Haladaptatus sp. R4: one gene and its partners. The protein of the gene in region 4 binds, or shares a complex with, the protein of the main gene of each other region. Links are inferred from orthologs where the notes say so. Each region holds a gene or a part of one and is shown on either strand. Other genes may lie near its edges. The genes, in order: A4G99_RS09740, A4G99_RS10015, A4G99_RS06510, A4G99_RS13265 and A4G99_RS11615.

Region 1 (5,588 bases), 690 kb from region 4 along the record:
GGTCTGATGGACCGTTACGGCCTGAAGAACAAGGAAGAGCTCTGGCGAGCACAGAGTGAGCTTCGTAACTACCGACGCGAGGCTCGTTCCCTGCTCGGCGACATCTCGGGCGACGAAGCCGACGAGAGCAGCGAGTTCCTGTCGCGACTGAAGCGACTCGGCATCCTCGGCGATGGCGACGAACTCGGCGACGTGCTGCTGCTCGACATCACCGACGTTCTTGAGCGCCGTCTCCAGACCGTCGCGTACCGAAAGGGTCTCGCTCACACGCCGAAACAGGCACGCCAATTCATCACGCACGGTCACGTCACGGTGAACGGTCAGCGCGTGTCGGTTCCCTCGGCCAAAGTCGAAATCGACGAGGAAGGCGACATCGCCTTCGACGAGCACAGCCCGCTTGCGGACGACCTTCACCCCGAACGTTCGGAGGGTAACGAATGAGCGACAACGACGACAAATGGGGCATCGCCCACGTACACGCATCGTTCAACAACACCATCATCACCATCACGGACCAGACCGGTGCCGAGACGATCGCGAAGTCGTCCGGTGGGACGGTCGTCAAGCAGAACCGTGATGAGTCCTCGCCGTACGCGGCCATGCAGATGGCCGAGACGGTTGCCGAAGAGGTCAAAGCGGCTGGCATCGACGGCCTGCACATTCGCGTGCGTGGCCCCGGTGGCAACCTGCAGCAGAACCCCGGTCCGGGTGCGCAGGCGACGATTCGCGCACTCGCACGAGCCGGTATCGAAATCGGACGTATCGAAGACGTAACACCGATTCCGCACGACGGTACCCGCGCACCGAAAGGTAGTGGATTCTAAACCATGACCGAAGACTTCGACGTAGAGTTCATCGACCGCGGTGAACGGAAATCGCGATTCCTCGTCCGCAACGTCACTCCGGCGTTCGCGAACGGGATTCGCCGAGCGATGATAGCGGACGTTCCGACGCTGTCCATCGATACGCTCCGAGTCATCGAGAACTCCTCGGTGATGTTCGACGAGCAAATCGGACTGCGACTCGGGCTCGTCCCGCTGACGACGCCACCCGGAGAGTTCGAGGAGGGCGACACGGTAACGCTCAGCCTCGACGTTTCGGGACCGGGAACCGCGTTCTCGGGCGACCTCATCAGTTCCGACGAGATGGTCCAGCCCGCCGACGAGAACGTCCCGATCATCGACCTGAAAGAGGGTCAACGACTCGAACTGGAAGCCGACGCGGTGATCGGTTCGGGTAAGGAACACACCAAACACCAAGGTGGCGTCGCGGTCGGCTATCGTCACCTGCAGCGCGTCGAAGTCGTCGGCGACCGGGACGAGTTCGAGGAGGAAGAGCCGCGAATCCTTCGCGGCGTCATCGAAGACGATGGCGAACTCGTTCCGACGGAGGCGTTCGACCACGACCTCACACAGCGGTTCCCCGGTAAGGAAGTCGAGGTCATCGACGTACCGAACGCGTTCGTGTTCCACGTCGAAAGTGACGGCTCGTTCACCGTCGAAGAACTGGTGACACAGGCCGTCGATTCGCTCACGGAACGTGCGGACGAACTCGAACAGGCAATTCAACTATAACCATGACCGGCCCTTACAACCTCCCTGACGTGTCCGCCGATTCGACCGGGAGTGTCAACTCCCGGGTTCGACGGGCTCGCGGACGCTTCCCGTCCGCGGAAATCGAGGCACGAAATGCCTCGACAATCGAAAGTGGTTTTAAGGGCCACGGACAACACTGTGTTGCCCGCGAGGGTACGCACGTGTTCTTAGCGTGCAGGGATAGCCAAGTCTGGCCAACGGCGCAGCGTTCAGGGCGCTGTCTCGTAGGAGTCCGCAGGTTCAAATCCTGCTCCCTGCATCCGTTCTCTGTACTGGAGGAAGTAGCATGAGTAAAACTAATCCGAGGCTCAGTAGTCTCATCGCCGAACTCAAGTCGGTGTCCCGTGATTCGGGAGCCGACGTGTGGACCGACGTTGCAGCACGCCTCGAGAAACCACGGAGTACGCACGCAGAGGTCAACCTCGGCCGCATCGAGCGGTACGCGGAGGAAGAGGAGACCGTCATCGTACCCGGTAAGGTTCTCGGTAGCGGCGTCCTGCAGAAGAACGTCACTGTTGCTGCGGTCGACTTCTCGTCGACTGCGGAGACGAAGATTCAGCAGGCAAACGGCGAACCGATCCAACTCGAACAGGCAATCGAACAAAATCCCAGCGGTTCCAACGTCCGGGTGATTCGATGAGTATCGCAGAATTCGACGCAGATGTCGTCGTCGACGCACGCGACTGTATTCTCGGTCGCGTCGCAAGCAAGGTTGCACAGCGTGCATTGGACGGCGAGACGGTCGCCGTCGTCAACGCCGAGCAAGCTATCATCACCGGCGGCAAACAGGACGTACTGGACAAATTCGAGACGCGCGTCAACCTCGGCTCCGATCAGGGGCCGTACTACCCGAAGCGTCCGGACATGCTCGCAAAGCGAGCGATTCGGGGAATGGTTCCGTACAAGAAGCCGCGAGGGCGAGAAGCCTTCGAGAACGTGCGTGTCTACGTCGGCAACCCGTACGACGAGGACGGCGAAGTCCTCAACGGGACGTCGTTGGACCGACTCTCGAACATCCGCTTCGTCCAGCTGGGCGAAGTCAGCGACTACCTAGGTGCTAACGTCACATGGTAACGAACACGAGCGGAAAGAAGAAGACGGCCATCGCTCGCGCCACGGTTACGGACGGCGAAGGTCGTGTACGAATCAACTCGAAGCCAGTCGAACTGGTGGAACCGGAAATGGCTCGCCTCAAGATGCTCGAACCGTTCCGCATCGCGGACGACGAGCGTGAGGGAGTCGACGTGGAAGTGAGCGTTTCGGGTGGCGGCATCACCGGACAGGCAGACGCCGTCCGCACCGCCATCGCTCGCGGCCTCGTCCAGTTCATGGGCGACGCCGAACTTCGTGACGCGTTCATGGAGTTCGACCGTTCCCTGCTGGTCAACGACGTCCGCCAGTCCGAACCGAAGAAGTGGGGCGGACCCGGTGCCCGCGCCCGCTACCAGAAGTCCTACCGTTAAGGTGATCAACCCATGATGATTCCAGTCCGGTGTTTCACGTGTGGTAACGTAGTGAGCGAACACTGGCAGGAGTACAAGGCGCGCGCCGAGACGCAGATGGGTAACGAAGACCCCGGTAAGGTCCTCGACGACCTCGGTGTCGAACGCCACTGCTGCCGACGGATGCTCGTCGCACACAAAGACCTCGTGGACATCGTCGCACCCTATCAGTAATGCCCCAACAACAATACTCCCGATACGAAAAAGCCCGAATCCTCGGTGCACGCGCACTGCAGGTATCGTACGGCGCACCCGTTCTCGTCGAAACGGAGGAGTCCCAGCCGATACTCATCGCAGCAGAAGAGTACGACGCTGGCGTCCTACCGTTCTCGGTTCGACGTGAGGGGGCAGAATGACGCGCATCGAGAGCGTTCGGCTCCGTCAGATACTCGATTCGCGTGGCAACACGACGGTCGAAGCCGACGTGTTGACCGAGAGCGGCGGATTCGGCCGTGCGGCCGCACCGAGCGGCGCGAGTACGGGCGAGTACGAGGCGATCGAACTCGATACGAGCGAGGCGATCGCCTCCGCTCGTGAGCATGCGATCCCACGACTCGAAGGGAACGTCTTCGTCGGCGACCAGCGCGACGTGGACCGCACCCTTCGCGCTGCGGACGGGACGGACAACTTCTCCGAGATCGGCGCGAACAGCGCCGTCGCCATCAGCATGGCCGCCGCGAAGGCCGCGGCGGACGTGCTCGGTGCACCCCTGTATCAGCACCTCGGCGGTGCGTTCCGTGGCGACAACTACCCGATTCCGCTCGGGAACGTCATCGGGGGTGGCGAACACGCCGCCGACGCGACGGCGATTCAGGAGTTCCTCTCCGCACCCGTCGGTGCGCCGAGCGTCCAGGACGCGGTGTTCGCCAACGCGGCCGTCCACCAGGAGGTCGCGGACATCCTCGCCGAGCGGGACATTCCGGCAGGCAAAGGCGACGAAGGTGCGTGGGCACCGTCCATCGACGACGACGACGCGTTCGAACTCATGGAGGAAGCCACTTCGACCGTTTCCGACGAGTTCGGATTCGAGATTCGATTCGGCATCGACGTGGCCGCAGCCGAGATGTACGATGCCGACGCGGACGAGTACCAGTACCGCGACCGAACCCGTTCGACCGACGAACAGATCGACTATCTCGCGGACCTCGTGAACGAGTACGACCTCGCATACGTCGAGGACCCGTTGGACGAGAACGATTACGACGGCTTCGCCAAACTCACCGAGAAGGTCGGTGACAAGACGCTGATTTGTGGTGACGACCTGTTCGTCACCAACGTCGAGCGACTTTCGGACGGTATCGAGAAGGGTGCCGGAAACAGCATCCTCATCAAGCCGAACCAGATCGGCACGCTTTCGGACGCGTTCGATGCCGTCGAACTGGCGATCGAGAACGGGTACGACCCGGTCATCTCGCATCGTAGTGGCGAAACCGAGGACACGACGATTGCACACCTCGCCGTGGCGACCGACGCACCGTTCATCAAGACGGGCGCGGTCAGCGGCGAGCGAACCGCAAAGCTCAACGAACTCATCCGAATCGAGCAGAACGTATCACGATTATGAGCGATAACGAATCCGAACAGGTAGAAGAAGAAACGGACGGTCTCGACGCCGCGGAAGAGGAGATCGACGCGGAACCGACCGGCGAGTCCGGTGCGGAACCGGACGTCGACCCTGACGACGACGTCGCCGCACAGGCGGACGAGACCGAAGAAGAAGAACCGCAGTTCGACGAGGACGTCCTCGGCGACGAGGAGGCAGACCTCCTCATTCCCGTCGAGGACTACCTCGGCGCAGGTGTCCACATCGGTACCCAGCAGAAGACCGAGGACATGGAGCGGTTCATCCACCGCGTTCGCACGGACGGTCTGTACGTCCTCGACGTGAGCAAGACCGACCAGCGAATCCGTACGGCGGCGAACTTCCTCGCCGACTACAACCCGGAGCAGATTCTGGTCACGTCCTCGCGCCAGTACGGTCGCTTCCCGGCCGAGAAGTTCGCCGACGCCGTCGGCGCACGTGCCCGCACGGGTCGATTCATCCCGGGTACGCTGACGAACCCGAAATACGACGGCTACATCGAGCCGGACGTCGTGGTCGTCACGGACCCCATCGGAGACGCACAGGCGGTCAAAGAGGCCATCACGGTCGGCATCCCCGTCATCGCGATGTGTGACTCCAACAACTCCACGAGCAACGTGGACCTCGTCGTCCCGACGAACAACAAAGGTCGCAAGGCGCTGTCGGTCGTCTACTGGCTGCTCGCCAACGAGACGCTCGACCGCCGCGGTGCCGAACCTGCCTACTCGCTCGACGATTTCGAGAGCGAGATTTAAACGACGTTTTTCGACGCGATTTGTGCCTTTTCCGAACTCGATGGTCGATAGCGACGGCGTTCGAGAATCACCGATATCGGGGTAGTATTCCGCTGACGCTGGAAAAGAGGTCCGGGATTCAGTTCAGCGACTGCTCGATTTCGGCTTCGAGGGA
Region 2 (5,514 bases), 640 kb from region 4 along the record:
GGATTCGCCGCCGGAGAGCGCCTTTTCCATCCAGTCGTCGCGTTCGTCGTCCGGGTCGGTCGGGAGATACGGTGGGTTGAACAGCACGGCATCGAACGCACCGTCACGGAACGGCGACACCAAATCCGCCCGCACCGCTTCGATTCCTCGCTCACGTGCGCGCTCGCACGCGTGAGGATTGACGTCCGCCCCCACGACGCGGGCACCCGTCTCGTCGGCCACGTGCTCCGAGACGTATCCCGACCCCGTGCCGACCTCCAGAACCAACTCGTCCGCCGTTATCCCCTCGGCCGCGACCGCCGCGAGCAGATGGGAGTCCTCGGCCGGTTGATACACCTGCGTTTCCTCGCCGCGTCGTTCCGCCAGATCAGTCATCGTTCGTCACCATCCCCGTCCGCCGAGTCGTTCCCTCCTTCGTCCGCCGCCGTTCCACCGTCGGTCGCTTCGCCGCCGTCCGTCGTCGCCCCGAGTTCGCGTTCCCGCCCGCGGGCGACCTGGAATCCGTTCGTCTCCGCACGCCCCGACAGTTCGCGCTGCGGGTACGGAATCTTGATGTCCTCCTCGTCGAACGCGGCTTTCACCGTGTTGATGACCGTCGTCTTCGCCCGCCACTTTCTGCGCGCGCTGGGCTTGTCGATCCAGAACCGAAGGCCGAGGACGACGGCGGAGTCGCCGAGCGACTTGGTCACGACCTGCGGGGACGGAACCGCCAGCACGTCCTCCGGTTCGTCCATGGCTTCCTCCGCGATTTCGGTGGCTCGCTCGATGTCGCCGTCGTAGTCGATGCCGACGTCCACCTCCAACCGCAGTCGTCCCTTCCGACTCCGGTTGATGATGGTGTTCCCGCCGACGATGTCGTTGGGAATCAGGACGTACTCCCCGTCGAACGTCTGTATTCGCGTGTTGAAGATCGAGATGTCCGTGACGATTCCCTCTCGCTCCTCTATCTCCACCCAGTCACCGATTTCGAACGGTCGAGCGAACATCAGCATGAACCCGGCCAGCACCGCCCCGAGGGTCTGCCGAGCGGCCATCCCGACGACGATTCCGAGGAACCCCGCACCGACGAGGATTCCCGTCAGGTGCTGGCCCCAAATTCCGAGGATGGTCGCACCGGCGGTGACGTACACCGTCACCTGCGTGAGACGATGCAGTATCTGGGCTTGGTGGCGCGAGATGGCATCCCGGTGTCTGGTGAGTCGGTCGACGGCCTCCCGAACGATTCCCACGACGACGTAGGCGACGACGAGGGCGACTACCGAGAGGAGAAGTCGAGCCGCGTTCTTCGAGTTTAGGGCCTTCTCCAGGTCCTCACCCGAGAAGAATAGCAACGTCGAGTGGACGTAATCCCACGCGAACATCAGCGTCAGCACCGCCAACGCGGCGAAGACGACGAACGATGCGGTTACGATGACGTTCACCAGCGCGTTCGGCAGCGTCTTTTGGAGTCTCCGCCGTCCGCGCCACGCCACGACGATTCCGGCGAGTAGCGCGACGAGGACGAACGCCGAGACGAAGAGGCGTGCGTCTATCCCCACGAAGCCACTGAACCAATCGATCATCCCCGCCATCAACCACCACCCCGTCCGTACTCGTCGGCCACGCGCGCCATCGCCGCGAACTGGGCGGGCGTGACCTTTCCGGCGCGTTTTCGAAGGATATCCTCACCCAATACCTCGTCGTCCGGGGATTCGAGCGCGTCCACGACGGCGTCCGGGTCGTCAAGCCCCGAGATGTGGGCCGTGTTCCGGATCCCGTTACGAATCGTCTTCCGACGCTGGGTGAAGACCGCCTTCACGAAGTCGAGGAAGAACGCCTCGTCGTCCACCTCGTACTCCGGGTCCCTGGGGGTCGTCCGAACGATTGCGCTCTCGACTTCGGGTTGCGGCGCGAAGGCTTCGCGCGGGACGGTTTCCACGACCTCCACGTCGGCGTAGTGCTGTGCCGTCACCGACAGCCTGCCGTACTCGTCGCTTCCGGCCTCGGCGGCCATGCGCTCGGCGAACTCCCTCTGGAACATGAGGATCATGGGTTTGCCGAGCGGGAGCAATCGAAACGCTATCTCGCTCGAAATTCCGTACGGGAGGTTGGCGATACACGCCGAAAAGTCGGGGAGTTCGACCGACAGCGCGTCGCCCTCCACAACAGTCAAATGCCCCGCTTCACGCTCCGCTCGAAACTCGCGGCGGAGGAAATCGGCGAATTTCGGATCGCGTTCGACGACCGTCACGCGGTCGGCGACCGCGAGCAGGCGGTCGGTGAGGACGCCCGGTCCGCCACCGATTTCGAGCACGTGGTCGAGACGCATCTCCTCGGCGTACGTCGGTATTCTATCGACGACTCGGTCGTCCACGAGGAAGTGCTGGTCACGGTTCGGGTTCCCCCGCGCGCCGGCGCGTCGGATCAGCGCATCGGGGTCTCTCCGTCCGGGTTCCTCGGGTGGCGAGCGTTCCATCGTTGCCCCCTCCTACCGGAGCGAGTGGCGTAAACCCACCGAGTTGCGACTGGGAGTCGTTCCGGAAATGCGCACGGAAACGATGCGCGGAAGAAACGTAATACCCGTCAGTCGTGACGGGCGAACGTTCGGTATTTCAGATCGTCCGAGCGGATCTCTTCGAGGATCCGCTCGACGAGGACCTCCTTCGGGTTGTGAAGTCCCGAAACACGGTCTTCGAGGTCGTCGAAGCTCTCGAACGGCTTCCGCTTTCGCGTTTCCAGCACGTGGTTTCGCAGTTTCTTCCCGATACCGGGAAGCAGGTTCAACTGGTGGAGTCGGAGGGTGATCGGTTGGGCGTCGTTGTAGAAGTCAACGAACCGCCTCTCGTGGCGGTCGACGATGTCCGCGACGGCGTGTTCGAGTTCCGACTGTGCGGCGGAGGTGAGGTCATCGTAGGGGATTTCGCGCACGTTGGTGACGTTTTCGCGCGCCTCCGGGGGTTCGATCGGAATGCTGTCGCCGATACCGACGCTCTCCCCCTGTTCGAGCGTGAGTTCGAGGAGGTGGAAATCAGATTCGGTGAGGACGTAGGCGACTGGCTCTTTCTGGTATTGCGGACGGTCGTCTTCTGCCCGACCGTTCGGCAGGAAGTCGAGTACAACAGCCGACGCTTCGCTGTCAGTCTCGGATTCACTCATTGGGCTGGAATACGGCGACGAGCAACTTAAAGAATCGGTGAAGCTACTCGTACTTCGCCACGACGTTCAGTATCTCGTCCAGCTCGTCGCCCGAGAGGGTAAACCGCTCCTGTGCGTACACCGCGCGCAGTTCGTCGCGGTCCTGCGGCAGAAGGTCGGCGATTTTGTAGCCCGTCTGCTCGTCCACCTTTTCGAGTTCGAGCAGCTCGGCGACCAGCTCGCGGGATTCCTCGGCATCGAGGGCCGCGAACCGGTTGACGTGCTCGATGGCCCGGGAGAGGTTGTACGGCATCTCGCGGGTTTCATCCAGCGCACGTTCGCGCTCGATGTCCGCGAGGAGCTCCTTCGCCTCGGGCGTGGTGAGATACTCCTCGTCGAGCTTTTCCTTGAAGATAGTCATAGCTTACTTCTGTTCGCGGAGGTGTGCGGGCTGGGTGATGAGCGTCTTTTCCTTGCCACCGTCGTTGATGATGACCTTGTATGCTTTACCCTGCTTTCCGACGACTTCGCCTGTGCGACCGTTGAATCGCGGGTGGAAGCGTCCTTTTCGCACGCTCGGGTCGATCTTGAGGTGGACTTTCTGTCCGTTCTCGTACTGCTGGACTGCACGCTGTGGTGGCGAGGTGCCACGGTCGCGGGGGTTGTTCGACAGTTTTTCTCGGGTGGTGTTGTACGGTCCGTTCGAGCTCGGCATAGTCGTATGACGCTCTTGTTCAGTGACGGTTATAAAAGATACGTTCCTCGTCGGGGAAAACCGCCTCCCCGTGCCGATCGTTCACACTCGTTTTCGGTTCGTCGGTTTTGGCGTCACAGTTCGGGGTCTCAGTTCGAAGTCACCAGCGATGATGAACCGCGTCGGCCACGTGTGCTTCGTAAATCTCGTTCGTGCGCTCCCGCTCCTCGGCGGTGAGCGGCGGGAGGGATGCGGCGACGACGTTCTCCCGAATGTGGTCCGGACTGGTCGACCCCGGAATGACGGTCGAAACCGCGTCGTGGTCGAGTATCCAGCGGAGCGAGAACTGCGCCATCGTCGCGTCCTCGGGCACCAACCGTTCGAGTTCGTCCACCGCTTCGAGCCCCCGTTCGTACGGAACGCCCGCGAACGTCTCGCCGCGGTCGAAGGCTTCCCCTTCGCGGTTGAAGTTCCGGTGGTCGTTCTCCGGGAACTCCGTTTCCTTCGATAGCTGTCCGGTCAGCAGGCCGGACGCCAGGGGAACGCGAACGATTACGCCGATGTCGAGTCGGCGCGCTTCCTCGAAGAACAGCTCCGCCGGACGTTGACGGAACGGGTTGAAGATTATCTGGACCGTCTCGACACCCGGATATTCGATGGCTTTCAGCCCCTCCTCGACGCGTTCGACGCTGACGCCGTAATGGTCGAGTTTACCCTCCGCCTTCAAGTCGTCCAGCGCGTCGAACGTTTCCGGCCGATAGTAGACGTCCGTCGGCGGGCAGTGTAGTTGAAGCAGGTCGAGCGAATCCATATCAAGATTCGTCCGGCTCCGGTCCACGAACTCGCGGAGATTCGATTCCGCGTATCCGGACGCCTCGTGCGGGTCGAGTCGTCGTCCGGCCTTCGTCGCCACGACGGGCCGTTCGTCCGTCTCGTACTCCGCGAGCACGTCGGCGATGACGCGCTCGCTCCGTCCGTCGCCGTACACGTCGGCCGTATCGAGGAACGTGATTCCGGCGTCGAGAGCGGCGCGAACAGCCTCGTGAGCGGTCTCCTCCGAGACGTCTCCCCAGTCAGACCCGATGTTCCACGTTCCCATGCCGATTTCAGTTATCTCGTAGCCCGTCGTTCCGAGCCTGCGTTCGTCCATACGGTTCGACACGGACTCTCACTACATTGTCTCTTTGCCCGACCGCGAAACGAAAGTCGCTCGACCGCGAGACGAAAGGATAACCCCGCTCCGGTTCGTCCGCTCGCGTATGACCGACAGCGACGATTTCAGGTTCGAAACGCGCTCCATCCACGCCGGACAGGAACCGGACGAGGAGACGGGTGCGCTGATGACCCCCATCTACGCTAACTCGACGTACGTGCAGGACGGCCCGGGCGACCACCGCGGCTACGAGTACTCGCGCACGGGCAACCCGACGCGCACCGACCTCGAAGACAATCTCGCCAGCCTCGAAGGCGGCGAGTACGGTCGGGCCTTCTCCAGCGGGATGGGTGCCATCAACACCGTCCTCAACCTGCTCTCCTCGGGTGACCACGTCATCGCCAGCGAGGACGTGTACGGCGGAACCCACCGCATCTTCACGCAGGTGTACGCCGACTACGACGTCGAGTTCTCCTTCGTGGACATGACCGACCCGAGCGAAGTGTCCGACGCGGTGCGCGAGAACACCGAACTGTTGTGGGTCGAGACGCCG
Region 3 (5,499 bases), on a different replicon or contig from region 4:
CACGTCTCGTCCAGTTCGATGGGGTCGAGGTGCGGATGTTCGTTGAACGAACCCGCCAGCACCGCGCTCACGACCTTCTTTCCGGCCTGGCGGAAGTCGTAGCCCTCGTCGGTTCGGACGACGAAGTGGTCGGTCAGCTGTTTCAGATGGTAGTTGAACTGGGCGCTGTCGCGCATCCCGACCTCCTTTCGAAGTTCGGAGAAGCCGACTGGTCGTTCCGGGGCCTGCCAAAGCGCCTCTAAAATCGAGAGGCGCGTCTCGTTGGCGATGACCGAGAACGCCTTCGCCGGAGCGAGACAGTCCTCACACTCCTGCAACTCGGTGTCGCTGCTCATGGGGGTAGTTTCGTCGGGTAGCGGATAAAACGTTATGTGAATTACATTTTTGTAACGTCCTTGTCAGGAATGCGCGCGATGCGAGAACAGTAGGTTTATCAGTCGTTCGGGCCGAATCTACGACAAGATTACTTCAGGAGGTCAACGTTGACAGGAACACACAACCAACCGGAGGTGAATATCGGACTCGTCGGCCACGTAGACCACGGAAAGACAACGCTCGTGCAGGCTCTTTCCGGGGAATGGACCGACCAGCACTCCGAGGAGATGAAGCGGGGGATTTCTATCAGACTCGGATACGCGGACGCGACGTTCAGGCAGTGCCCTGGCGTGGACGCACCGGAGTGCTACACGGTCGATGAAACGTGCGACGACGGGAGCGAAAGCGAACCGATTCGAACGGTATCGTTCGTGGACGCGCCCGGCCACGAAACGCTCATGGCGACAATGCTCTCGGGAGCGTCGCTGATGGACGGCGCGGTGCTCGTCGTCTCGGCCACGGAGAACGTTCCGCAGGCCCAGACCGAAGAGCACCTGATGGCGCTCGACATCATCGGCATCGAGAACATCGTCATCGCACAGAACAAGATCGACCTCGTCAGTCCCGACCGCGCGCGACGTAACTACGAACAGATTCAGGAGTTCGTGGAAGGGACGGTCGCGGAGGACGCGCCAGTCGTCCCGATCAGCGCCCAACAGGAGGTCAACATCGACCTGCTGATTCAGGCCATCGAGGAGGAGATCCCGACGCCGGAACAGGACCCGAACGACGACCCACAGATGTACGTCGCTCGCAGTTTCGACATCAACCGTCCCGGCACGACGTGGGACAGTCTCACTGGCGGCGTGCTCGGCGGCAGTCTCGTTCAAGGAAAGCTCAACGCGGGCGACGAACTCGAACTCCGTCCCGGACGCGAAGTGGAAGAAGGCGGCCAGACGCAGTGGGAACCCATCCAGACCGACGTGCGGTCCCTCCAAGCGGGTGGCGAGATGGTGGACGAAGCCACGCCCGGCGGCCTACTCGGCGTCGGAACGGGTCTCGACCCGAGCCTCACCAAGGGTGACGCGCTGGCCGGACAGGTCGCGGGGACCCCCGGCAGTCTCCCGCCGACGTGGGAGCAGTTCACGATGAAAGTCGATCTGCTCGAACGCCTCGTCGGCATGGACGAGCAGAACGTGGACGAAATCAGCACGGGCGAACCGCTCATGCTGACGGTCGGAACGGCGACGACGGTCGGTGCCGTCACCAGCGCGCGCGACGACGAGTGTGAAGTCTCGCTCAAGCGTCCCGTCTGTGCGGCTGAAGGGGCGAAAATCGCCATCAACCGCCGTATCGGCGCACGCTGGCGGCTCATCGGCATCGGAACCCTCACGACCCAGAACTGATGGTTCACACCGTCGTCATGGATACCAGTGCCCTCATGATGCCCGTCGAATGTGGCGTCAGGGTGTTCGACGAACTCGACCGGCTATTGGGCCAGTTCGAGTGTGTCACCCCTCGCGCCGTCGTCACCGAACTCGACGGACTGTCACAGGGCAACGGCAAGGAGGCGACCGCCGCGAGTGTGGGAGCCGATTTGGCGACGCGATGTCGAACCATCGACCACGAGGAATCGTACGCCGACGACGCATTGGTCGAACTCGGACCCGAGTTCGACTTCGTCGTCACGAACGACGCACCCCTTCGTACACGCCTGCTCGACGCTGGCGTATCGGTAATCCATATAAGGGGGAAGAACAAACTCGCAATCACTCAACCATAGCATGTATAAACGGGCCAGATTGAAGGACACGGTCGAAGTACCTCCCCAGTTCCTCGCAGACGTTACGCCGGACCTGGTGAAACGGTTACTACAGGACAAACTCGAAGGACGGATGGACGAGGACGTCGGAAGCGTCGTCAGCGTCACCGAAGTTCACGACATCGGCGAAGGTGCCGTACTGCCGAACCGTCCCGGCGTCTACTACGAAGCGGAGTTCGACGCGCTGACGTTCGACCCGCAGATGCAGGAAGTCGTGGACGGCGAAGTCGTCGAAGTCGTCAACTTCGGGGCGTTCGTCGGTATCGGGCCGGTGGACGGCCTGCTCCACGTCTCCCAGATTTCGGACGAATACCTCGCGTTCGACGAGGAGGGCCAAGCGCTCGCCTCCCGCGAGTCCAACCGCACGCTCGGCGTCGGCGACTCCGTTCGCACGCGTATCGTGACCAAGAGTATCGACGAACGCAACCCGCGTGAAAGCAAGATCGGTCTCACGGCGAAGCAGGTCGGCCTCGGTAAACACGGCTGGCTGAAGGAAGACCGTCAAAAGCGCCACGCGACGACGGAGAGCGAATAACGATGGCGAGCAATCGACTCGCCTGCCGAGACTGCCACGCCGTCGTGGAGCCGGACGAGGAAATCTGTCCCGTCTGTAACTCCACCAGCCTCACCGAGGACTGGAGTGGCTACGTCTCCATCGCCCACCCCGAGGAGAGCGAAATAGGGCGGGAGATGGAAGTCACGGAGCCGGGAAGCTACGCGCTGAAAGTCAGATAGAGACGTGTCAGAAACAGTCGTCTCGCTTCCCCGCGCGTTGCGTGGAGAGCTAAAGGAACCGCTCGGGCCGATTTTCACCGACGCGGAGACGCTTCTCGAATCGGCCGAGCGACCGCTGATTGCCGTCGGCGACGTGGTCACGTATCACCTCGAATCGGCTGGCGTCACGCCGGACGTCGCGCTCGTGGACGGGATCACCAAACGCGACGCCGTCGACCCCGAAATCCGGGACGCCGTCAGCGACGACGCGCGACGCGTTCGGGTGGAGAACCCGGCCGGCGTCCTCACGGACGACCTCCTTACGGCGCTCGCCGACGCTATCGGGGCGGACGCATCGACCGTTCTCGTCGTGGATGGGGAGGAGGACCTCGCCGCGCTTCCGGCGGTGCTCGCCGCGCCGGTCGGTGGAAGCGTCGTCTACGGACAGCCGAACGAAGGGATGGTTCTCACGAGCGTCACGTCCGACCTGCAAGCCGACGTTGCCGACCTGTTGGCGCGCATGGACGGCGACGTCGAGCGGTTGTTCTCGCTCGTCGGTTACGCCGACCGCCGCTAACAGGAGGTGAAACAGTTTATTAGGCTGGTTTCGCAATTGCATCACGATGCGGAGGAGTGAAACCGACGAGACGGGTGCGCTGGAGTTCGAGCGAACACTCCAGCGGTTGAAACGGGAGGGGTGTAACCTCCTGCTCGTCGGTTCCGTTCCGGATTCCGTGCTCTCGGCGGCAAGTCGGAAGCTGTTCGGCGACCCTGAAGAGCGCCGATTTCGCGTCGCCGTCCTCTCGGGGACGCCACGGACAGTGGTATACGAACGATTGCCGACGGCGGCGTTGGACGAGACCGCCACCGTCATCTCACACGACGGTGTGTCGATACCGCCCCACATTTCCGCGCCGGTCGTCGACGTCGATTCTGGTATTCGGGAACTCACGAGTTCTATTTCGGAGACGATAACCTCGTTCGAGGGTTCGAGGAACTTTCAGCCGGGCGAACTCCGATTCGGCCTCGACTCGCTTGGGTCGATGTTGACCCGGTACGATCCGACGCTCGTTCGGCAGTTTCTCGGCATCGTCGGTGGGCAAGTCCGTGGTGCGAACGGGATGGGTCACTACGTCCTGCCGCGACCGTACGACCACGAACTCGTGACGGCCCTCGAACCGCTGTTCGACGGCGTCATCGAATATCGCGTCGAGGCAGGACGGGAGGAGCGGTGGCATTTTCCCCATCACGACCTCCGTTCGCCGTGGCTTCCGCTGTAATCGCGTTCCAGTGGAATCGCCCACTTCGAAATCCTTTTACACGCTTCGGGGAGAAGAACACTATAACTGAGTGTTACACATGGAAGTCGAAATCCTCTCACAGGAGCAAAATCCAATGCTCCACCGGACTGAAGTGCGGTTCCAGATCGTTCACGACGAGGCAACGCCCTCGCGCCTCTCGGTGCGCGACAGCCTCGCGGCGAAACTCGACAAGAACGCGGACGAAGTCGTCGTTCACGAGATGAACACGAAGTTCGGCATGCGAAAGACCGTCGGCTACGCGAAGGTCTACGACAGCTCCGAACACGCCCGTGACGTCGAGCAGGAGTACATGCTCGAACGAAACAAGATCACGGCCGACTCCGAAGGCGAGGCGGAACCGGAAGCCGAGGAGGCTGAATAATGGCGCGAAACGAACTCTACAACGACGACGGCACGAGCGAGCGAGAGATGTGCCCGCGCTGTGGCGACACGTTCCTCGCGGACCACGGCGACCGGCTTCACTGCGGCAAGTGCAGCTACACCGAGTGGAAGTAAATGCGAATCCTCGGCGTTGAGGGTACCGCGTGGGCGGCCAGCGCGTCCGTCTACGATTCGAACACCGATTCCGTTTTTATCGAAACCGACGCCTACCAACCGGAGAGCGGCGGCATTCATCCGCGCGAAGCTGCCGAGCACATGAGCGAGGCGATTCCGCGCGTCGTCGAAACGGCACTCTCCGAGGCCGACGGTGATATCGACACCGATGAGCGAAGCTCATCGAGCAAACGGGCGTCGCCCGTTGATGCCGTCGCCTTCTCGCGCGGCCCGGGCCTCGGTCCGTGTCTGCGCATCGTCGGGACGGCGGCCCGCGCGCTCTCACAGACGTTGGACGTGCCGCTGGTCGGCGTGAATCACATGGTCGCCCACCTCGAAATCGGGAGACAACGATCCGGGTTCGACTCGCCCGTCTGTCTGAACGCGAGCGGTGCCAACGCCCACGTGCTGGGCTACCGAAACGGCCGGTACCGCGTCCTCGGGGAGACGATGGACACGGGCGTCGGCAACGCCATCGACAAGTTCACGCGCCACGTCGGGTGGTCACACCCCGGTGGGCCGAAAGTCGAGCAGGCCGCCACGGACGGCGAGTACATCGACATGCCGTACGTCGTGAAGGGAATGGATTTCTCGTTTTCGGGAATCATGAGCGCGGCGAAGCAAGCCGTCGACGACGGTCACGAAATTCCGGACGTCTGTTTTTCCATGCAGGAGAACATCTTCGCCATGCTGACCGAAGTGGCCGAGCGCGCCCTCTCGCTGACCGGCCGGGACGAACTCGTCCTCGGCGGCGGTGTCGGAAACAACGCCCGCCTCCGCGAGATGCTCGCC
Region 4 (5,352 bases):
AGGACGCCACCGCGTTCCGGTGACGTCACTCGAACGGGAACCGAGTACGTGTCGGTGAGTTTCGTCTCGCCGTCCGGTGTATCGTACTGGAAATCGACCGACGCCGGGTACGTGTTCGGAAGCGTCCCACCGTCGGCACCGATGTCGAACCGGATCGTCGCCGACTGATTCGGTTCCAGTTTCGGGATGAACGCCTCGTTGTCGTTGACGGTCAAGGGACTGTCCACGAACGCCTGTGCGTCGATGTTCCGCAGGGTTTCGTTCCGATTGTTCGTGACGACGAGCGACACCGTCCCCGTCGAACCGGCCTCGACCGACGCCCGGTTCGCATCGATCCGGAACTCGTCCTTCCGGGGATGGACGTCGATTTGTGCGTCGAGCGATTTGCTCTGTCTCGGGTCGCCGTCCTGATTCTGATAGCGCACGACGAACGAGAGCTGTCGCGGGCCGCGGTCGGCGGTGTCGCTCACGTCGATACGGAAGTCGAACGGTTTCGACTCGCCGCTATCGAGCGTCCCGAGCGCGTACTCCGTCTCGGTCGGTGAGAACGTGGTGTTCCCGCGCTGGGGTGCGAGAACGAGGACGGCGTTCGGGGCGCGCTGTGGTCCTTCGTTGGTCACCGTACCGGAGACGAACCCTTGTTGTCCCACCCGCAAGGTGCTGTGCAAGTTTCCTACCGAAAACGATTGTTCGGGGTCGGGAATGATGCCGACGAGATGGGGATTCGTTCGGTTCCGGGTTCCGTTCTCCCGATAGGAGATCGAGAGGCTGAACGGGTAGTTACCGCCGACCGTGTCGTTGCTCGCCGTGACGCGATACTGGAACGTTCGCCGCTCGTTGGACGACCACCGACTGACGAACTGGCTGGCGTTCGGCGACCGTCCCAAACTGAGTTGCTCGTTCGCCGACTGGAGCGAGACGACGGCGTCGTGAACATCTCGTCCCGTGTTCTCGACGGTCAGCGAGACCGTCCCCGTGTCGCCTGCCTGTACGTTCGAGGATATCGCTGTCACCTCGAACCGCTCCAAACGAACCCGCTCGGTCGGCCGCACGTCGAACGTGTACGGTTCCGTTCGCTCCCGAGAGCCGTTCGCGGTCGTGTACGACACCCTCGCCTGAAACGGGTAGTTCTCGGATCGCGCGAACTCCTCCGCGAGAAGACCGAATTTCACCGTTATCCGCTCGCCCTTCGACCAGTTGCCGACGAACTTGCTGGCGGTCTGTGACGGGCCGAACCGAACGCTCTCGTTCGGCGAGCGCACTCGAATACTCGCGTTGGAAACGTCGCGTCCGGTGTTGACGAACGTGATCGAGAGGTTTCCCGATCCGTTTATCGGCACGTTCGACGCGGTCGAGACGATACTGAACGATCCCGTCGGGTTCGGCGTCCCCTGTTGGCTGGCCGCCGTACCTGCCGTGCGCCCCATAGCCGTCCAGCCGCCGTGAGCGACCAGTAATACCAGAATGAGCGAGACAACTACCCGACGATTCATCCTCCCCATCCCATGAGAACCGTCTCCCCCGTTCGTGCCATTCGTTCGTCCCCCACACCTGTCACGACGCCACCATTTGTATAGGTTTGCCTCGTGTCGGAGTGAGGTTTCGTCCCGAAATCACGTCACAGGATACAGATGACTCTATTCGAGAGTTGAAAGTTTGAAAAGCGCCCGAGGCGGGATTTGAACCACGCCCGAGAACCTGCGCACGGCGCAGAACCTCGGTCTGATTCAAATCCGTTGGCGATTTCGTCCTCACTGGGAGACGAGCAACGCATCTGCGTTGCTCGTCGGTGAGTTCGGAAGAAATACGCCCGAGGCGGGATTTGAACCCGCGTCACAACCGTGACAGGGTTGTATGATGGGCCACTACACCACCCGGGCCTTCGCATTCACTTCTTTCTCGCGCCCTTATTAAGGGGTGTCGATTTCGTCGCTCTATGGTACTACGTTACGTGGGTGAATAGTAAGCACACTTTCTAGGTGGGATTTCACCCGTGAACTCGTACTCTTTCGCCCAATTGATCGAAGGATGGTCGATTTTGGCATCGAATCTAAGTTCCATTTTCTGTACTGTTGCTTCATTCACATATATCCAGTACGTTTTTCCGTTTCTTGGATAACGAACGACGAATGCATCGATCTTTCCGTGATATTGATTTTCGTGATAGTTCCCTTTTTTAGTTGTTTGTGAATGAGTATTGAATCGTATCGTTTCCTCCTTGTTCTGCCATGCCGTTTTGCACTGAATCCGATATAACTGTCCATCATCATCAACTATCAAGTCGTATTTGTCATTGTCGCCAAATGGGATTGAAACGCTGTATCCATGCGAAATCATTTCGTGAATGACTTTCGCCTCGGTTTCATCTCCTCTATCCTTCGTATTTGTCTCACCCGAGCATCTCATCTGTCGTATTAACGATCTATATCAATTATATTGACTATTTCGGTGAGAGAGACAATTTTCCGAAATCGATTTTCACGAGGTATCGAAATTACCGAAGGGGTAGAAGGGGTAGTAAACTACGGGCGAGAGCCAACAGAACATGTAATGCTTCAGTCTACACAAGAATCGAGAATCACAGAAATCAGTAGAAATGACTCTGTTCGAGAGTTGAAAGTTCAGAAAGCGCCCGAGGCGGGATTTGAACCCGCGTCACAACCGTGACAGGGTTGTATGATGGGCCACTACACCACCCGGGCCTTCGCATTCACTTCTTTCTGGCTTGTACTCTTAAGGCTTTCCAATGACGTTCCGTATGTGGATTCGTGCCGAGCTATGTTAACGCATCCCGCTTGCCCAAACCATTTATACCAGAACGGAGTAGATAGCAGTGTTCAGTTGGCTGCCTCCGTCCGGTGCGGAGGTATTCGGGATAGCCGAGCGTGTGCGAACCTTGTTTAGCAAGCCTTAAATGAGTGCTACGTGTAATACCCTGTAGTATCTCGTGATAGCCATTTCTCCCGCTAGCCGGAAACTCGTGCACACATGGTAGACGTAAGCCAACACAAAATGGTTCCGGAGCACACCATCGTCGATTCGGACGAACTCGACGAAGTGCTCGCGGAATACGACATCAAGAGTACAGACCTGCCGAAGATCAAACGGACCGACCCAGCACTGCCCGACGACGCAGAGCCGGGTGACGTTATCAAAATCGTCCGCGACTCACGAACGACCGAACGAGCAGTCGTGTATCGACTCGTGGTGGAATAATGCAACAGCAAGATCGACGCGAACTATCGAGGGAGTATTTCTCGAAAGAACGACTCGCGGAGCATCACTACCGCTCGTTTAACGCCTTCCTGAACCGAGGCATGCAGGAAGTCGTTACCGAGAAGGGAATCATCGACACCGACATCGGTGACAAGGAAGGAGAGGAACCGGTGTTCGTCGAACTGGGCGACATTCGTGTGGTCACTCCGCGCGTGCGCGAGGCGGACGGGAGTGAAGAACTCCTCTACCCGCAGGAGGCACGCCTCCGTAACATCACGTACTCCGCGCCGGTGTTCATGGAGATGACCATCGTCAAAGGCGAAGGCGACGACAAACGCGTCGTCGATTCGACCGAGACGAAGGTCGGACGGATGCCGATCATGGTCGGCTCCGAGAAGTGTAACATCGCCAACTTCGAGGAGGACGACTTGGTCGAAATCGGTGAGGACCCCGCCGATCCCGGCGGCTACTTCATCGTCAACGGTTCCGAGCGGGTGTTGATGACCTCCGAGGACCTGGCACCGAACAAGATTCTCGCCGAGTACGACACGAAGTACGGCGACGAGATTCAGGTCGCAAAGACGTTCAGCCAGCGCCGAGGATACCGTGCCTTGGTTCTGGTCGAGCGCTCGCGTGACGGCCTGCTCGAAGTGTCGTTCCCGTCCGTTTCGGGGAGCGTCAACTTCGTCACGCTCGTTCGTGCGCTGGGACTCGAATCCGACGAGGAGATCGTCCACCGAGTCTCCGACGATCCGGAAATCGTGAAGTTCATGCTCGAAAATCTGGAGGCCGCCGAAGTCCAGACGCAGGAGGAGGCAATCGAAACCCTCGGGAAGCGGGTCGCCTCCGGGCAGGGCAAGAACTACCAGTTGAAACGAGCGAACTACGTCATCGACCGCTATCTCCTGCCGCACCTCCACGAGGACGGTGTCGAGGAGGAGGAAGTTCGCATCAACAAGGCGTACTACCTCGCCCGGATGGCCGAGGCGTGTTTCGAACTCGCACTGGGTCGGCGCGACTCGGACGACAAGGACCACTACGCCAACAAGCGACTGAAGGTGTCCGGCGACCTGATGAAGGACCTGTTCCGGACGGCGCTGAACAAGCTGGCACGCGACGTGAAGTACCAGCTCGAACGCGCGAACATGCGTAACCGACAACTGTCCGTGAACACGGTGGTTCGGTCGGACGTTCTCACCGAGCGTCTCGAACACCCGATCGCGACGGGGAACTGGGTCGGTGGCCGCTCCGGCGTGTCGCAGTTGGTCGACCGGACGGACTTCATGGGTGTGCTGTCACACCTTCGCCGTCTCCGCAGTCCGCTCAGTCGTTCGCAGCCTCACTTCGAGGCACGTGACCTACACGCGACCCAGTGGGGTCGCATTTGCCCGTCCGAGACGCCGGAAGGGCCGAACTGTGGACTGGTGAAGAACTTCGCGCAGGCGATGGAACTCAGCCAGAACATCGAGGACGAACAGGAACTGAAACAGGAACTCTCGTCGATGGGCGTCGAGGGGATTCCCGGAATCGAGAGCATCGAAGGGAGCGCAGACTGATGAGTCAGGGACGAGAAGCCAAAGTATACGTCAACGGTAGTTTGGTCGGAACACACCCCGACCCCGAACAGCTTGCAGATCAGGTCCGCGAGGCGCGCCGACGGGGCGACGTCAGCGAGATGGTCAACGTCTCGGTCAAGGGACGCACCAGCGAGGTCATCATCAACGCCGACGCGGGGCGCGCACGCCGCCCGCTCCTCGTGGTCGAGGACGGCGAAACGCGCATCACGGACGAGGAAACCGAGGCGCTCAAGCAGGGCGACCTCTCGTTCGAAGACCTCGTCGAGCGTGGGAAGATCGAGTTCATCGACGCCGAGGAGGAAGAGGACATCTACGTCGCCGTCGATGACACCGAGTTGAACGAGGACCACACACACCTCGAAATCGACCCGCAACTCATCTTCGGTATCGGTGCCGGGATGATTCCGTACCCGGAGCACAACGCCAGCCCGCGGATTACGATGGGTGCAGGGATGATGAAGCAGTCGCTCGGTCTGCCGTCGGCGAACTACCGCATTCGCCCGGACACGCGACAGCACCTCTTCCACTACCCACAGCTCTCGATGGTGAAGACGCAGAC
Region 5 (5,391 bases), 330 kb from region 4 along the record:
CGACACCATCCTCGACGCGGCGAACCTCCAACATCCGAACGCCCGCTATCAGGTCGGGACGATGGCGCGGATAACCGAGTACGCGCGTATCCTACCCGCCGCGTGGCTCGACAAACTGTACGGGACGTTCTCCGATCTCTCGACCAACGACTGGGTCAAGAAGTTCTTCGACTGATTCGGGAAGCGCGACGAGTGGGCGTGTTTGATTCTTTTGTGATTGCAGTTCCGGAGATAATTACCTCGAAAGTCCCCGCCCGCTCGCTTCGTTGTGCTGTTTTTGATTGTTTTACGAGTGCAGTTGCTGGGACGTAGACCGCCTCGAAAGCCCCCGCCCGCTCGCGGCCGCTAGACCGACATCTTGGTTCGACTCGTTTCGCTCGTCTTCACCAAGAGAGGTCGCCGAGACGCCCACGATACACGCGAGCGGCGCCCCTTTCAACCACCCACACCACCGCCCCGCACCACATCCTCCCCAGCCGATTCCTTCGCTCCCTCCGGAAGAGCTCCGCTCTTCCGTGCTCCCGTTCGCTACCGCTCACGGGGATTTCAGTCGCTCAGTCATCCCTCGCGCGATAGCCAATCAGACCCTCGGATGACCGCTATCCTCGGGCCTGCTGCCCCGCGCGCCACTCGGTTGGATAGGCTGCACGATACGGTTCAACCGCACGGCGCGCGACGGAAGGAGCGTCGGAGCGAATCGGCTGGGGAGGCGTGTGGGCGGTAGACGAGGTTCCTCCGGAACCTCGCAAGCGAGCGGCACAGCCGCGAGCAAGCGGTTGCGGGGCGGATGCGGTAATTCATGCGGCTCGGTACTTGCAGTCTCAAAATACAGACACCTCGTAGCAAGTGGGGGCTTTCTACGTCGTCGTCGCGGTAGTTATGTTCTCAGTAAAATGTTGGCGTTCCCGTCGGATCAGTCCAAACAGGCGGCGACGACGCGCAACATCTCCTCGCCGCGAACTTCGTCGGCGAACAGCGGAACGCGTTTGATGGTGTGCCCGCGGAACACGTCCTGTGCTTCCCGAAGCGCGCCCTGCTGGACCTCCCAGCGCTGTTGGCAGAACTCACAGTCGTCGAGGTTCGGGGTGGCGAACCGATCCGAATCGACCGAATCGGTCACGTCCGCGAGGTTCTCCATCACGCGGTTGACGACGACGGTTCCGACCGGGATTCCGAACTCCTCCAGTCGCGCGAGCAGGCGCTTGGACTCGAAGACGCTCATCTCCTCGGGGATCATGACGACGCGGAAGTCCGTTTTCGAGGGGTCCCGCAGCGTCGTCCGGAGTTTTTGAATCCGTTCCTTGAGCACGTCGAGGTTCTCCATCCCTTCCTCGGGGTCCGCACCGCCGCCGAACACGTCCTTGACGCCGTCCATCATCCCGCTCAATCGCTGGCGCAGGCTCATCATCCGGCCCACCATCGTGTCCATCAGTTCGGGCAGTTCCAGCAATCGGAGGGTGTGTCCCGTCGGCGCGGTGTCCACGACGACGCGGTCGAACCGCTCGTCGTCCAGAAATTCGAGTAACTTCTGCATCGCGGCGGCCTCGTCCGCCCCGGGCATCGCCCCGCCGAGGAGCGACCCCATCGGCCCGTCCTCATCGTCGCCGAGCATGCCGCCGAGCGGACTCCCTTCGCCCATCATTCCGGCCTGTTCCTCCAGTTCGGCGTCCGGATCGATCTCCGCCGCGAAGAGGGGAATATCCTCCCGAATGCGCGTCGCTTCCGCCGGAATGTCGCGCTCGAACGTGTCCGACAGGGAGTGTGCCGGGTCGGTCGAGACGACGAGCGTTCGCGTTCCATCGCGCGCGCTCGCCAGCGCCGTCGCGGCGGCCATCGTCGTCTTCCCGACGCCGCCTTTGCCGCCGTACAACACGTACTTCGGTGCATCGATCCCCGCGGGGACGACGTCCTCGTCGATTCGCTCGACGGGTTCCACGTCGATTTCGGCCATACCGGTGCTATCGGGCCGAAGTTTACGTACCTTCTGTTGTCCGCATCACGAAGGCGAAACGCACGAGCAGTGAAGGTACGAACAGGTGTGTTCGATTTTCCTGTGATTGCAAGTTCCGTGCTGCACGAAGCCAGTACCGCTGACACACGCGGCTCTACCGCTCGCTTCTCGTCGCAACCTTTCCCGTAACCCGTCTCCTTTTGCCGTCCGGTTCCCAACCCACTCCCAATGACTCTCACCAAGCGGATCATCCCGTGTATCGACGTGGACTTGGACGACGACGGGAACCCGGCGGTGTACACCGGCGTCAACTTCGAGGACTTACAGTACACGGGCGACCCCGTCGAGATGGCGCGCCAGTACAACGAGGCGGGCGCGGACGAGTTCGTCTTCCTCGACATCACGGCCAGCGCCGACGGCCGCGAGACGATGTTGAACGTCGTCAACTCGGTGGCCGACGAGGTGTTCATCCCGCTGACCGTCGGCGGCGGGATTCGAACCCGCGAGGACATCAAGGAAACCCTGCGCGCCGGGGCGGACAAGGTGTCCATCAACACCGCCGCGCTGGAGCGCCCGGAACTCGTGACGGAGGGGGCGACGGCGTTCGGCAGTCAGTGCATCGTCATCAGCGTCGACGCCCGTAGGCGCTTCGACGAGGAAGGCGAACACTACGAACGTGTGGACGGCGAGTCCTGTTGGTTCGAGTGTACGGTCAAGGGCGGCCGCGAGGGAACCGGCATCGACGTGGTCGAATGGGCGAGAGAGGCCGAATCGCGCGGCGCGGGCGAACTGTTCGTCAACTCCATCGACGCGGACGGGACGAAGGACGGCTACGACGTGCCGCTGACGAAGGCCGTCTGCGATTCGGTTTCGACGCCCGTCATCGCCTCGTCGGGGTGTGGCGGCCCGGAGGACGCGTACGAGGTGTTCACCGACGCGAACGCGGACGCGGCGCTCGCGGCGTCCATCTTCCACTTCGGCGAGTACTCGATTCGGGAGGTAAAGGAGTACCTCGCGGACCGTGACGTGCCGGTTCGGATGTGATTTTCCGGTCGCTCGTCGTGCATCACGAAGACCGAAACGAAATACGAACCCGAAAACTCAGGCGCTCGTGAACGCTTCGCGGAACGCGCCCGTCTTGTCTTTGACGTTCTGTGCACCGGCCTCCAAGGCGTCGATGGGGTCGACCCCGTCCTCGGTTTTGACGGTGAGGAGGGGGTCAGTCTGTCCACCCGACTGCTCGGGGTTCAGGTCGTAGGTCGCCGCCGCGACGCCCTCGGTTTCGAGGAGTGCACCCTTCAACACGTTCATGAAGGTGTGGTCCTCGCCCCCGATTTCGATCCGGAGTTCCGTATCGCTTTTCTCGATAACCCGCAGTTCCATACCACGAAATTCTGCACTCTCGCGTTTCAATCTTGCGAACGCGTGTTTCCGTGTTCACGGTGATTCGAACGGGATCGAATTCCACTCCGACTCGGTAGCGTGGTCACTGGAACGGATGAAAAGTGGGAAAACGAATTCGCGGTCAGAAGTTTATCTCGGCGCCGAAGTAGATCACGACGACGAGGAAGATCCACACCGCGTCCACGAAGTGCCAGTACATCGAGACGGTCGACACGGAGACGTGACGATCCGCGGAGTACTGTCCGTACAGCGAACGGACCAGAACGATGGTCAGGAGCACTGCGCCCATCGTAACGTGCAGGCCGTGGAGACCCGTCAGGCCGAAGAACGCGCTGTTGAACACGCCGCCAGTGAACGTGAACCCTTTCTCGACGATGAAGTCGTAGTACTCGTACACCTGTCCAGCGAGGAACAGGGCACCGAGGACGAGCGTCGTTGCGAGACCGGCGATGAACCGACTTCGGTTGTTCTTCCGGAGTTCGCTGTGCGCCCAGTGGAGCGTGATACTGCTGGCGACCAGCAGGACCGTGTTAACGATGACCAATGTACTCACGACTTCGGGAACCTCTCCGATCTTCGGGGGCCACGTACCGACCCGGATGAAGAAGTAGTAGACGAACCCGGCACCGAACGTCGCGATTTCGGTGCAGAGGAACATTATCATCCCGAAGCGTAGCTTCGGCGAGCCGGATGACTCCTTGCTCCAGAAGTGCTTGACGAAGGCGTGATACACCCACCCGTACAGTCCGCTGAGGAAGACCGCGGCGGCACAGATGAACACGATGGGGCCGATGTTCGGCCCGACCATGGTGTCCCCGCCGTGTCCCAGAATGTACAGTGCGGCACCGACGTAGAACCCTGATGCGCCGAGTACCGTGATGATCGGCCACCACGACGCCTCGCCGAAGCCTTTCGGCCAGTCCTCGACGGCCGGGAGGTGATGGCCGTGCTCCTCTGTCGAATCGTCCGTTACCGTCATACAGAGACGGTTGCGGCCCGACTACTAAAAATGCACCCAAAGGCGTTCGTCGGACGAACTGTCTGCGATGGTTTCAGTATTGCTGAGTCATCACTACGGAATCATCATCGAAACGGAAAAATCGGAATTACGCCGACGAGTTGTTGCCGCCCGCAGTACTGTTACCGCTCGAACTGTTGTTGCCACCCGCAGTGCTGTTGTTACCGCCGCTGCTCGAACTGTTGTTCCCTCCGTTGCCGCTCGAACTTCCGCCGGAGTTCTTCTTCTCCTGCTGTTTCAGCCACTTCTCGTACTTGGCGTTCGAGACGACGTGCACCTTGCTCAGCATGACCGAGTGACCGGAGCCACAGTACTCAGCACAGTACACCTGATACGTGCCTTCCTTCGTGACTTTCGTCTTGATGGTGTTGTTCTCGCCCGGTATCGCGTCCTGTTTCAACCCGAGTTTGGGAACGTGGAACGAGTGTATCCAGTCGGTCGACGTGACGTTGAAGTACACCGGCCTGTCCTTCGGGATGTAGAGGTCCGATGAACCCGTGATGTTGTGCTCGGGGTAGTTGTAGGTCCAGAAGTAGCGCTGACCGATGACGTCGACGCTGACCGCGTTCGGTTCCTTTTGCATCGTGTCCTTCGGCGTCACCGTGACGTACTCGTTCGCCATGACGCCGTAGGATGCGACCCCGACGAAGAGGAGGACGATTGCGGTTGCGACCGTCCACGTGATTTCGAGCCGTCGGTTCTCCTTCGTCGGTTTCGGGTCGTCGTTGTTGCGAAACTTCCAGACGGTGTAGAAGAGGATCCCCTCGACGAGGATCGAGATGGGGATTGCCGCGTACAACAACTGCTTGTTGAGCGTCCGAATCAGGGAATCTGTCGTCGAATTGTAGGCCGCTACAGGGTCGACAGCGAGTGCGAGGAACATCGCGCCGAGGGTCGCGATGAGTCCCATCCGCTTGGAATCCATATTGGCCTAGCCTTCGGAAGTGACCCATAAATATGTGCTGACTTCACTGCCGTCGAAAGTCGGATGGTCTAAGTACGCGGGGATACAATTCGT

The links.
Region 1: A4G99_RS13265 (region 4) and A4G99_RS09740 share a complex: the UniProt entries of both Methanocaldococcus jannaschii proteins name them as parts of the RNA polymerase complex. The link is inferred for Haladaptatus sp. R4 from one-to-one orthologs.
Region 2: A4G99_RS13265 (region 4) and A4G99_RS10015 share a complex: the UniProt entries of both Methanocaldococcus jannaschii proteins name them as parts of the RNA polymerase complex. The link is inferred for Haladaptatus sp. R4 from one-to-one orthologs.
Region 3: A4G99_RS13265 (region 4) and A4G99_RS06510 share a complex: the UniProt entries of both Methanocaldococcus jannaschii proteins name them as parts of the RNA polymerase complex. The link is inferred for Haladaptatus sp. R4 from one-to-one orthologs.
Region 5: A4G99_RS13265 (region 4) and A4G99_RS11615 share a complex: the UniProt entries of both Methanocaldococcus jannaschii proteins name them as parts of the RNA polymerase complex. The link is inferred for Haladaptatus sp. R4 from one-to-one orthologs.

Annotation. Positions count from the first base shown.
Region 1 is NZ_LWHG01000021.1:46,823-52,410, forward strand. The notes cover bases 1,907-4,861. They hold A4G99_RS09740 (DNA-directed RNA polymerase subunit K), read left to right. Parts: upstream 1,907-3,270; coding sequence 3,271-3,453; downstream 3,454-4,861. Other genes in these bases: A4G99_RS09720 (50S ribosomal protein L18e), read left to right, coding at 1,907-2,235; A4G99_RS09725 (50S ribosomal protein L13), read left to right, coding at 2,232-2,669; A4G99_RS09730 (30S ribosomal protein S9), read left to right, coding at 2,663-3,058; A4G99_RS09735 (DNA-directed RNA polymerase subunit N), read left to right, coding at 3,071-3,271; eno (phosphopyruvate hydratase), read left to right, coding at 3,450-4,661. Outside these bases: A4G99_RS09700 (30S ribosomal protein S4), read left to right, coding at 1-441; A4G99_RS09705 (30S ribosomal protein S11), read left to right, coding at 438-824; A4G99_RS09710 (DNA-directed RNA polymerase subunit D), read left to right, coding at 828-1,574; more of A4G99_RS09720, read left to right, coding at 1,882-1,906; more of rpsB, read left to right, coding at 4,862-5,434; A4G99_RS09755 (methyl-accepting chemotaxis protein), read right to left, coding at 5,553-5,588. UniProt on the Methanocaldococcus jannaschii protein: DNA-dependent RNA polymerase (RNAP) catalyzes the transcription of DNA into RNA using the four ribonucleoside triphosphates as substrates.
Region 2 is NZ_LWHG01000021.1:97,994-103,507, reverse strand. What follows is about bases 1,858-4,738. They hold A4G99_RS10015 (RNA polymerase Rpb4 family protein), read right to left. Parts: upstream 3,536-4,738; coding sequence 3,179-3,535; downstream 1,858-3,178. Other genes in these bases: A4G99_RS10005 (aldo/keto reductase), read right to left, coding at 3,969-4,738; A4G99_RS10010 (50S ribosomal protein L21e), read right to left, coding at 3,539-3,829; A4G99_RS10020 (DUF655 domain-containing protein), read right to left, coding at 2,563-3,135; A4G99_RS10025 (16S ribosomal RNA methyltransferase A), read right to left, coding at 1,858-2,455. Outside these bases: A4G99_RS10035 (HemK2/MTQ2 family protein methyltransferase), read right to left, coding at 1-375; A4G99_RS10030 (mechanosensitive ion channel family protein), read right to left, coding at 372-1,571; more of A4G99_RS10025, read right to left, coding at 1,571-1,857; more of A4G99_RS10005, read right to left, coding at 4,739-4,958; A4G99_RS10000 (cystathionine gamma-synthase), read left to right, coding at 5,068-5,514. UniProt on the Methanocaldococcus jannaschii protein: DNA-dependent RNA polymerase (RNAP) catalyzes the transcription of DNA into RNA using the four ribonucleoside triphosphates as substrates. This subunit is less well bound than the others.
Region 3 is NZ_LWHG01000011.1:560,099-565,597, reverse strand. The notes cover bases 1,020-3,885. They hold A4G99_RS06510 (DNA-directed RNA polymerase), read left to right. Parts: upstream 1,020-2,099; coding sequence 2,100-2,672; downstream 2,673-3,885. Other genes in these bases: A4G99_RS06495 (hypothetical protein), read left to right, coding at 3,475-3,885; A4G99_RS06500 (GTP-dependent dephospho-CoA kinase family protein), read left to right, coding at 2,877-3,428; spt4 (transcription elongation factor subunit Spt4), read left to right, coding at 2,675-2,872; A4G99_RS06515 (PIN domain-containing protein), read left to right, coding at 1,721-2,098; A4G99_RS06520 (translation initiation factor IF-2 subunit gamma), read left to right, coding at 1,020-1,721. Outside these bases: A4G99_RS06525 (winged helix-turn-helix domain-containing protein), read right to left, coding at 1-335; more of A4G99_RS06520, read left to right, coding at 483-1,019; more of A4G99_RS06495, read left to right, coding at 3,886-4,131; A4G99_RS06490 (30S ribosomal protein S24e), read left to right, coding at 4,211-4,534; A4G99_RS06485 (30S ribosomal protein S27ae), read left to right, coding at 4,534-4,668; A4G99_RS06480 (bifunctional N(6)-L-threonylcarbamoyladenine synthase/serine/threonine protein kinase), read left to right, coding at 4,669-5,499. UniProt on the Methanocaldococcus jannaschii protein: DNA-dependent RNA polymerase (RNAP) catalyzes the transcription of DNA into RNA using the four ribonucleoside triphosphates as substrates.
Region 4 is NZ_LWHG01000021.1:735,197-740,548, forward strand. The notes cover bases 1,884-4,602. They hold A4G99_RS13265 (DNA-directed RNA polymerase subunit H), read left to right. Parts: upstream 1,884-2,988; coding sequence 2,989-3,216; downstream 3,217-4,602. Other genes in these bases: A4G99_RS13255 (group I intron-associated PD-(D/E)XK endonuclease), read right to left, coding at 1,948-2,406; A4G99_RS13270 (DNA-directed RNA polymerase subunit B''), read left to right, coding at 3,216-4,602. In the rest of the region: A4G99_RS13245 (COG1361 S-layer family protein), read right to left, coding at 1-1,427; more of A4G99_RS13270, read left to right, coding at 4,603-4,772; rpoB (DNA-directed RNA polymerase subunit B), read left to right, coding at 4,772-5,352. UniProt on the Methanocaldococcus jannaschii protein: DNA-dependent RNA polymerase (RNAP) catalyzes the transcription of DNA into RNA using the four ribonucleoside triphosphates as substrates.
Region 5 is NZ_LWHG01000021.1:406,711-412,101, reverse strand. Bases 1,694-4,451 are described here. They hold A4G99_RS11615 (DNA-directed RNA polymerase subunit L), read right to left. Parts: upstream 3,335-4,451; coding sequence 3,053-3,334; downstream 1,694-3,052. Other genes in these bases: A4G99_RS11610 (heme-copper oxidase subunit III), read right to left, coding at 3,477-4,334; hisF (imidazole glycerol phosphate synthase subunit HisF), read left to right, coding at 2,180-2,995; A4G99_RS11625 (TRC40/GET3/ArsA family transport-energizing ATPase), read right to left, coding at 1,694-1,951. Also shown: A4G99_RS11630 (SDR family oxidoreductase), read left to right, coding at 1-175; more of A4G99_RS11625, read right to left, coding at 914-1,693; coxB (cytochrome c oxidase subunit II), read right to left, coding at 4,462-5,298. UniProt on the Methanocaldococcus jannaschii protein: DNA-dependent RNA polymerase (RNAP) catalyzes the transcription of DNA into RNA using the four ribonucleoside triphosphates as substrates.